DNA from 3 places in the Paenibacillus sp. P22 genome. Region 3 is predicted to be linked to each of the others. Evidence: riboswitches for the same ligand, from Rfam matches in the RefSeq annotation. Region 3 holds a riboswitch; each other region holds the start of a gene.
What was found. Region 3 has a riboswitch for cyclic di-AMP ahead of BN871_RS03865 (TrkH family potassium uptake protein). Riboswitches for the same ligand answer to the same signal wherever they lie in the genome.
Positions count from the first base shown of each region.

Region 1: it holds a riboswitch for cyclic di-AMP, as region 3 does, so the genes downstream of both, BN871_RS18385 (C40 family peptidase) here and BN871_RS03865 (TrkH family potassium uptake protein) in region 3, are expected to answer to the same signal.
Region 2: it holds a riboswitch for cyclic di-AMP, as region 3 does, so the genes downstream of both, BN871_RS16415 (C40 family peptidase) here and BN871_RS03865 (TrkH family potassium uptake protein) in region 3, are expected to answer to the same signal.

Region 1 is NZ_CBRA020000138.1:609-3,878, forward strand. It holds gene BN871_RS18380 (glycosyl hydrolase family 18 protein) at 1-1,134, opposite strand, end outside; cyclic di-AMP (ydaO/yuaA leader) riboswitch at 1,500-1,633, shown strand; gene BN871_RS18385 (C40 family peptidase) at 1,637-2,128, shown strand; gene BN871_RS18390 (GbsR/MarR family transcriptional regulator) at 2,262-2,831, opposite strand; gene BN871_RS18395 (glycine betaine/L-proline ABC transporter ATP-binding protein) at 3,073-3,270, shown strand, end outside.
Region 2 is NZ_CBRA020000117.1:16,135-19,404, forward strand. It holds gene BN871_RS16400 (M1 family metallopeptidase) at 1-288, shown strand, start outside; gene BN871_RS16405 (hypothetical protein) at 316-1,146, shown strand; gene BN871_RS16410 (hypothetical protein) at 1,497-1,736, shown strand; cyclic di-AMP (ydaO/yuaA leader) riboswitch at 1,975-2,137, shown strand; gene BN871_RS16415 (C40 family peptidase) at 2,143-2,646, shown strand; gene BN871_RS16420 (M15 family metallopeptidase) at 2,894-3,270, shown strand, end outside.
Region 3 is NZ_CBRA020000012.1:22,788-26,057, reverse strand. It holds gene BN871_RS03870 (CPBP family intramembrane glutamic endopeptidase) at 1-1,102, opposite strand, end outside; cyclic di-AMP (ydaO/yuaA leader) riboswitch at 1,340-1,507, shown strand; gene BN871_RS03865 (TrkH family potassium uptake protein) at 1,626-2,978, shown strand; gene BN871_RS03860 (TrkA family potassium uptake protein) at 3,000-3,270, shown strand, end outside.

The DNA of each region.
Region 1 (3,270 bases), on a different contig from region 3:
GTTGATATAGCTCGCCTTGAGCTCATCATAGGTGTAATCGCCGGAGCCATGGGAGTAGAAGGCGCCTCCGGCGACGAGCTTCGCTGCCGGAGCGCCCTTGCCCTTCAGCAGCTTGATGGCGGAATCGACGCTGTAGCTGGCCATCGGGGAGTTGTAGAGAGCGGTATGATGGGTATTCGCGCCGTTCTGCAGGTCGTATGTCATGACGTTGAGGAAATCGAAGGAAGGGATGACCGCGGCGATATCGATGTTGCCGAGACCGTAATCGGAAGCGCCGACGGCGGCTGTAAGCTGGTATTTGTTGGCGGAGCGCCCATCGGCGGAGCTGGCCGAATCCAGAACCGAACGGAGCTTCTGGATGAACAAAGTATAGTTCGCGCGGTCGCCTGAGCCCGGATATTCCCAATCGATATCGATGCCGTCCAGCTTATTGGCCCGGATATAGGATACGGCGCTGTTGGCGAACGCCGTGCGGCTAGCTTCCGTAGCCGCTGCTGCCGGGAAGCTCGCGGAGCGGCCCCAGCCTCCGACGGAGACGAGAACCTTGAGATTCGGATTTTTGGATTTCAGCGAGACGAGCTGCGCCAGCTTGCCGGTATCCCCTCCGCTGACACCGGTAGAGGTCGCGTCGGCGAAGGCGTAGAACACATGCGTCAGCTTTTCGGCCGGCACGGTGCTGATGACGGGGAAATGCCAGTCGGCTACATACGCGCCGATGATTTTTCCGGCAGGGACAGGAGTGGCCGTCGGCGTCGGCGTTTTGGTCGGCGCCGGCGTCGGTGTCGGAGTGGCGCTAGGCTTAGGCGTAGCCGAAGGAGCAGGGGTTACCGTCGGAGTCGGCGTAGGGGATGCCGAGCAGACGGAGAGCGCTTTCCAGGCTCCCCATTCTCCGGCGAGATCCGGACGCTCGCCTTGCGTCCACCATTTGGCTTCATAGAGCGTGCCGGAGTAGACCGCCTTCTGCCCGACGGTATAGACGGATGACGAGCTCCAGGCAGCGACTCCGCTGCATGCATCCGCAGCGCTGGCTTTCTGGACGGCGGCGCCTTGCGGAAGGAGCGAAAAGGCGAGCAGCACGGCAAGCATCAAGACTCTCAGCGCGGAAGCGGCGATGCGGCGGTTCGATTTGAACATGAACGATACCTCCTGAAGGATAGGATGATAGGGGCGAAGCAAGAATGAGAGGGGATATCCGGCCTCCTTTTTTCGAATCTATTGAAAGCACTTTCATTATCAATGAAAGTGTTTATCGATAAAAGGGGAAAATTGGATGAAAACAGGGAGAAATTTCTAGCGAATAGGAATAGAGTACCTTAAGAGGATAAGGAGAGAGGAATTTACATGGCGGGATAGGGTCGGATTACATCTCTATCTCGATAAAAACAAGGTCGAATGGCCCTCCGGATCGGGAAGAGTCGAATTATGAAAGACTTCTAATAATCCAAAGGGAGGAGTTCGACAAAAAACTACGAATATTAACCAATAGCAAACAGGCTTGAAACAAATAAATGCCGAATTTTCGCTAAGAAAAACGGGGGAACCACTCGGGGTGAATGAATTCTGCAAGAGAGAATTCTAGGGAACCTTCTACCGAACCCATCAGCTAACTTCGTAGGCACCGGAGGGAGAACCATCAGTGAAGAAAGTCATCATGTCCATTACCGCTTTCATTCTTATTGCCGTGTTCGCATCATCCAGCGTATTCGCGAGCACCGAATTGAAGTCATCCATCGGCAAGGTTCTCGGCACTCCCTACAAGTATGGGGGCACGACTACGGCAGGATTCGACTGCTCGGGATTCGTCCGCTATATTTTCGGCCAGTTCGACGTGAAGCTGCCACGCTCCTCCCAGTCCCAGGCCAAGGCCGGCACGAAGGTGGACAAGGATGATCTTCGTCCGGGGGATCTCGTCTTCTTCAACACCAGCGGCCGCGGCATCTCGCATGCCGGCATCTATGTCGGAGACGGCAAGTTCGCCCACTCCTCGAGCAAGGGCGTCCGGTATACGGATCTGGACGATGCCTACTATGCCAAGCGCTACGTTACGGCGCGCCGCGTCGCAACGGGCGAGGATTACAGCAAGATGGTGAGCGAAGAGGAAGAAACGGCCGACGACGCCGGGGAATGACGGACGGCTCCAGAAGGATGAAGAGAGACAGGCGGCATGAGCCGCCTGTCTCTCTTTTTTTGTCCAGTCGGCTGCAGTTCAGCAGCACAACCAAAAAGAAGCCTTCCCGCCGGGGAAGGCTTCTTTTTGGGTTTCAGCTTGAAGGCTCTTCCTTCGGCACATGCTTGAAGATCTCGCCGGATTCCATGAGATCGATGACCCGGTCCAGCCACAAATAATAGTCGATCGCCTGGCGGATCTTCTCCAGATCGCCGCCGATCAGGGCGTGCAGGGCTTCCGAGCCGCCGCTCTCGGCCAGCTTGTCCAGCTCCGCCTTGGAGCGGCGAAGCGCCATCAGGTTGAGCTCCACGGCCTTTCTCCACTTCAGGACAAAAAAATCGGCGAACGTCTGGTGCCAGTCCCGCTCGACTTCATACAAGTCCTTCCGCGAACCCTTTTCCCATACCTTGTTCACCATATTCAAATCAACCAGCGTGCGGATGCCGGTGCTCATGCTCGTTTTGCTCATTTCCATCGCTTGGCCCATCTCGTCGAGATTCATCGGCTTGTCCTGGAAAAACATCAGCCCATACAGCAGTCCTGTAGATTGCGTAATGCCGTACAGGTCCATGTTCTTGCCGATGGACTCGATCACGCGCTTGCGCGCCTTCTGGATTGCCTGCTCCTGCGCGGCCTCCAAGCCGGCGAAATCATTGGTCATCATGTCCGCTCCTTCATCGCCTTCTCGGCTGACAAAGTAATTGTAAGAAACAATCCCGGCAATGTAAAGCGCTTAATGAACGAGTATATGAGAGGATACGGGAGCATTTGGCATATAAACTATATACAGAAAAAACCGTACGTACTTATTATACGGATAAAACGGTTGACGGTGTCATAAATTGTTCGATAGACTAGTTCGAGTGAGCGTTGGCCGCAAGCGAGGCCATGAGGAGGTGAAGCGCTTGTCGATCATTGAAGTCACGGATGTGACGAAAATATTCGGCGAGGATCCAAAACGAATTCTGCCGCTTCTGAAGGAAGGGTGGAGCAAGGACAGGATCTTTAAAGAAACGAGGCATACGGTTGGGGTCAACCGGGTTCAGTTTGCCGTCGAGCCGGGAGAAATCTTTGTCATCATGGGATTGTCCGGCAGCGGGAAA
Region 2 (3,270 bases), on a different contig from region 3:
GTCAAGCGGGGCGGCGGCGTCTACGGTCCGGTTCCGGTCACCTTCAAGTTCGCCGACGGCTCTACGGCCTCCCGCACCTGGGACGGGGTGGAATCGGATATGCTCTACAAGCTGACCGCTCCCTCCCCGCTGCTCTGGGCCGCGGTCGATCCGGACCGCACCAACGTACTGGACAACCGGCAGATGAACAACTTCCTGAAGGCCGAGGCTCCCCGCAAGCAGGAGGTCCGGATCAGCCTCGGCATCGTGAAGGCGCTGGAATGGATTGCGGGAGCGTTCGCCTGGTAGCGGCCCGAAGAGAGGAGAGTCTCAAACGTGTCTACTTATCTCAAGCAAGGGTGGCGCCTGACGATCAAACATCTGCCTGTGGCCGTCGCCCTGTTCCTGTACCGGTTGTTGTGGGGATTTTTCCTCTACCGTTATGTCGACTCCATTATCGGACCGCTGCTTCGGCGGTATCCCGGAGCGAACGAGCCTTCGCAAGGGGCGGATGCCTTGTTCTGGGCGGAAGCCCAGTTCCGGCTCATGAAGACCGATCTCGCCCAGCCGTTCCTGTGGACGCTGGCCGCCCTGCTCCTCTCCCGCATGATCGTCACGCCGCTCATCAATGCCGGCCTGTTCTATTCCATTCACCATGCGGCGGCGGGACATGAAGGCGGCACCCTATTCCTTCAGGGCATGCGCAAGGCATGGAAGCCGGTCCTGCTTCTCTATTGGGCGGAAACGCTTCTTGCCGCCGCTCCTCTCTGGTGGCTGGGCTCCCGGGCATGGGATGTAGTCAGGAACGGCTCCTCTCTGCAGGAAATCGCCGTCAGCATCTTGCCTTGGGCGGCAGCGTGGCTGCTGTGGATCGGGATTCTGCATCTGCTCAGCCTCTCCCTCCAGTTCGGAGCGGTATCCAGGCTCAAAGTCTCGGCGTCCGTGTCGGGCGCCTGCAGACGGCTGCTCCCGATGGCGGGCCTCAGCCTGATCCTGCTCCTCTTCTCCGGCGTCATCGGGGCCGGCTTCAGCGCCGCAGCGATGGGATGGGCCGGATTGGCCGCCCTCGTCATCCAGCAAGCCTATCATCTGGTCCGCACGCTGCTCGACTTGTGGCTGCTGACATCACAGTACGCTTGCTGGGAGGATTCGCGTTACATTAGTTGACAAAGCGATAATTCCATCGTACAATTGTGAAAATTCTCTGACAATTAGGACTTGTTTTCAAAGAGCGCCTGCCGGTTTAATAACTTCTCAGGCATTCGGGAATCCTATCGTTCCGCTCGATTCACAGATATCGAATCCCGGCGTTCGGCAGACTGACGGGCTCCCGCTCCCCATCCGCTGTCTGCCTCCGGATGTGACGGGCATCGACAGATGCAAGCGATGAAAACAACGAATGGGCATGCTGTAAGCGCAGTTTACCGCACACACAATCGCCGGCTCTCTCGGAGCCGCCCCCATACATCGAACAGCAGAATAGAGAAAATAATCAAACCAGAGAGGAAAATCGAACGATGACCGAACAAATTCAAGCTTATTATGAAGAGCTCCACCAATCCACCGCCGAGCTGCTTTACCGTTTTGAGCATTACGACCTGAACCCCAACGCCGGCAAGGCCCTTGAGGCGATCAGCAGCGAACACGCCCGGCTCAGCCCGGATGCCGGCAGCCTGCAGGAGGAAGCCCTGATGAAGCTGGTCGGAATGAGATCCCGGCTGCTTACCCTGATGGAAGACGTCCTTTATACCGTTTGATCCAGCCGCGGAATCAGGCAAGCCCCGCCTTCTCATGGAGAAGGCGGGGCTTTTTTGGACTTGCAGGCCACGGCGCAGAAATCGGGACGAGTCGCCAATATCATCTGCTGCGGGGAGAATAGCTCCCCTATAAACAGCGATGTAAACGCTGTCCTCATCCCTTTGAAACATGAGAATTATTAGAAAATGTCGTTTTCGGAAGGAGAAGCGGCGAAAAGCAAGAATATGTCTTCCAGTATCATTCAAAATGCCGAATTCCGTTGAACATGGAAACGGGGGAACCACTTTCCGGGTGAATTGATTTTGGGCGTCGCCAGTCATTCTCACGCATGCCGCAGGAATCATAGGGAACCTTCAACCGAACCCCACAGCTAACCTCGTAGGCTCTGGAAGGAGCAACTCAAGCTTGAAGAAGAAAGCAGCAAGCCTCATCCTCGGAATCTCTCTGCTGTTCACTGCAGGCGTAGGCAGCGCAGCGGCTGATTCCAAAATGGACGGTGTCATCAGCGATCTCGTCGGCACGCCGTACAAGACGGCCGGAACGACGACGAGCGGATTCGACTGCTCCGGATTCACGTCCTATGTATTCAAGCAATTCAAGATCTCCCTGCCGCATTCTTCCGCTTCCCAAGCAGGCTTGGGCAAGAAAGTCGCGAAGGCCGATCTCAAGGCGGGCGACCTCGTGTTCTTCAATACGAGCGGCCGCGGCGTCTCGCATGTCGGAATCTATGTCGGGGACGGCAAGTTCGCCCACTCCTCGTCGAGCAAAGGCGTCATGATCAGCAGCCTGAGCGATTCCTACTATACGAAGCGTTACGTGTCCGCACGCCGGATCATGGACGACACCAAGTACGAAAAATACGCCGACGATCCAGCCGATACGGTTGACGGCAGTCCCGATGTGGACTAGCCTGTCCTGAATCCGGATCCCCCCTTGCGCAAACCGCAGCAGCCGGCCCTTCGGGGCGGCTGCCAGCGGTTTGTTTGCTTTTTGGACTTGTCGGCGCCAAGGCGGCTGCAATTTCCAGCCCATTCCTTTCCTTACCCCCGCTGATCCAGCTGGAAACGGATTCCATGCCGATCCGCCGTTTCCTGAAGCTTTTTTTCCTTTCCGCTCGTATAAGCTTGAACAATGCGAACGAGCAAAGGAGACCTTCATGCAGCAAAGCCCCATGACGGGCGGACAAAAGGGCCGCAGCCCCAAGTCCGCAGGCCGGACTCAGACCCGGCGCAGAAACGGCCTCGGCTGCCTGCTGCTGGCCGCAGGACTTGTACTGGCAGCCGCAGCCCTGTTCAAGCTGGAGAAGCCGCGCCTGTTCGACCGGGTCGTCCCTCCGGGACTATACCGGGAGGTGCCTCCCGTAACGCAGCTGCATCCGGTGCTCGACCGGAAAAAGGACGAGCTTATCTCGCTGGCCGCCGCCAAAGGCATCAAAGTCGTCATCACCGACGGCTTCCGCAGCTCGGCGGAGCAGGATGTCCTGTACAGCAAAGGCCGGGAAGGCGGAGGCTCCATCGTTACCCATGCCCGCGG
Region 3 (3,270 bases):
AGGCGAGCTTCATGCTGCTCCATGCGGTCTCTCCGAAGCGGGACTCGCGGGAGGTCAGCCACAGCCGCCTGCCCTGCGCGCGCCATAACCCGTCCCCGGCGACGAGGGAGAAGTAGGCGGATAGGGCGAGCAGGAAGGTGAGGCCCATCGTGATGACGAGCTGGACCTGGACGACGGTCTCGGCGTTGGGCCGCGCTCCATACATGGCACGGAGGCCGTCGAGCATGTTCACGTTGTTGACGGCATAGAAGCCGAGGAACACGAGGCTGATCGCCCAGCCGCGGCGGCGGAAGGAGCTGTACTTCCTCATGAGGACGGAATAAATGACGGCGAGAATGAACAGGATTCCGCTCGGCAGCAGATTGCCCAGCAGCGACAGGCTGGAGGCGATCCGGTCCTGATCCGCCGTGTAGGCGAGGTAATCCTTGGGCACTTCATAACGCGGCGTGAATTCCGCCAGGACGGTCTTGCCGCCAGACTCCGCTGCGGCGGCGGATGGCGGAGCGGCCTCGATGGTGAGGCGGGCCTGGCCGATCTGTCCTCCCTGCACGGCATACACCGTCTTGTAGCCCGCCGATTCTCCAACCCTCTCCAGCTTGCCGTAGCCGAGCTCGGCGGCTTGCTTGGCGGCGAGACGGTCGAGCTGTTCCGCGCTCGGGGCAAGGACGTCCGAGGATTCGCCGGCAGAGGGCTTGAACACCTGCTTCCAGCCGATCACCCGGCCGCTGGACATGCCGACCTCGACGAACATCTGCCCTTCGGGCAGGGAGAGGGACACCTGCCACGTATCGGTCGGAACGATCTTGCCGGGACCCTCATCGAATTTTTTGGCGAGCTTTTCTTTGCTGAGGTAACCGGTGATGTCCCGGTCGGATTGGTGGACCGTATGGGCGGTGAGAGGCTCGGAGCCGGTCAGCTGCCGGGCGAAAGCCATCGCTGCCTGCTGAGCGTCGGCCTTGGGAACAGGCTTGCCGGAAGCTTCCTCTCCCGACAGCCCTCCCGCGAAGGAAGGGATGATTTGCAAAATCAGGAAGATGGCGGCTCCAATGATTCCCGTCCAAAAGTACTTTCGATAGCTTTTCTCCAACTCGGAGCTGTTCATGATTGTCCTCCTGACGATGCCTGACTGCAGGGCGAGCTTTTATAACCTTACCACAGCGGCTTTCAAATTATCCATGCCGAGGCAGGGAGAGATCGAGATTTCGCGCAAAAGAAAGAGCAAGGGCAGGATTGCGCCTTGCTGCGCTTGTCCCAGCACTCTTTTCCGCCCCATATCGCCCAGCAAGCTTGGATTGGGACATTGGTAACCCGTCCTCTATCCTATATAATCAAATCCGACCATATAGAACAGCCGAATTTCCAAAAGAATACGGGGGAACCATATAGCTGCCTGGAGCAGCTTGGGGTGAATTCCGTTCCGGCGCAGGCGGCAGCCTGTCGGGAGCGGATAGGGCAGCCGTCATGCCCGAATCCGACAGCTAACCTCGGAGGCTGCTTGACCGGACTCGCAGGGCGCACAGGCACTTGGGTTTCCAGTGCTTTTTTTTGTGCTTTCGAAGCGGCATGCGATGATGCCGGGACTTCGCGAACGGCAGGGATATGGAGGCAAAAGGAGAGTCGCCGGCATGCAATCATGGTCTTCCGTATTCAAGCAAGCTTTCAAATTGTCGCCTCCGCGCATTCTCGTCGCCGGATTCGCCGTCATGATCGCCATCGGCTCGCTGCTGCTGATGCAGCCGTTCGCCACGGCCGGCGGAGAGGGCACGAGATGGATCGACGCGCTGTTCACCGCCACCTCGGCGGCCTGCGTCACAGGCCTCGTCGTCGTGGATACCGGCACTCATTACTCGATTGCAGGCCAAATCATCATTCTGCTGCTGATTCAGGTCGGAGGGCTCGGCTTCATGACGATGGCGACGCTGTTCGCCCTCGTGCTGCGCAAGCGCATCTCGCTCAAGGACCGGCTGCTGCTGCAGGAAGCGATGAACCAGAGCTCCATGGAGGGAATCGTCCGGCTGATCCGCAAGGTTCTGCTGTATTCCCTCGTCATCGAAGCGGCGGGAGCGCTGCTGTACGCGGTCCGCTTCGCAGCGGACATGCCGATCGGCCGCGCCGTTTACTTCGGCATCTTCCACGGCGTATCCATGTTCAACAACGCCGGCTTCGACATCTTCGGCGACTACCGGAGCCTCACCGGCTATGTATCGGATCCGCTCGTCAATATCGTGACAATGGCGCTGATCGTTACCGGTGGCCTCGGCTTCATCGTGCTGTCCGATCTGATGGAGTGGAGGAACAACCGCAGGTTCTCCCTCCATTCCAAAGTGGTTCTGCTGGCCACGGGCAGCCTGATCGTCATCGGAGCTGTCGTCATCTTCATCTTCGAATATTCCAACGCCAAAACGATGGAGCCGCTCGGCTTCGGAGGCAAGGTGCTCTCGGCCTTCTTCCAATCCGTCACGACGCGTACGGCGGGAGCCAACACGCTCGACATCGGCGCGATGCGCCAGGCGAGCCTGTTCTTCATGATCATCCTCATGTTCATCGGGGCATCGCCGGGCTCGACGGGCGGCGGCATCAAGACGACGACGTTCATGACGCTCGTCGCCGCGATGGGCGCGATGATCCGCGGCAGGGAGGACATCGTCCTGTTCCGCTACCGTCTGGCCAAGGAGCGCATCATGAAGGCCCTGACGATCACGATGCTGTCGCTTGCGCTCGTGCTCGTCGTGACGATGGTGCTCTGCACCGTCGAGGACCGCGATTTCCTGCGGATTCTGTTCGAGACGGTATCGGCCTTCGGCACCGTCGGGCTCAGCACGGGAATTACGACCAGCCTCAAGGATGTCAGCAAGCTTCTGCTGAGCCTGACGATGTTCGCCGGCAGGCTTGGGCCGCTGACGATGGCCTACGCGCTGAGACCGAAGCAAGGCAAGGAATTATATAAAAATCCAGAAGGCAAGATTATTATCGGATAGGAAAGGAAATAAAGAGACACAATGGGAAAGGGTTCAAAAGGAGAGCAGTACTGCGTCATCGGACTGGGCCGATTCGGCTCCAGCCTGGCCAAGGAGCTCATGCAGCTCGGCTATGAGGTGCTCGGCATCGACCGCAGCGAGGAGCTGGTGGACGATATGAGCGCCCTGCTCACCCATACGCTATGCGCCGACGCGACGGACGAGGACGCGCTGCGCGCGATCGGCATCCGCAACTTCGACTGCTGCATCGTGGCCATCGGGGGAGACATCCAGTCGAGCATCATGGCGGCGA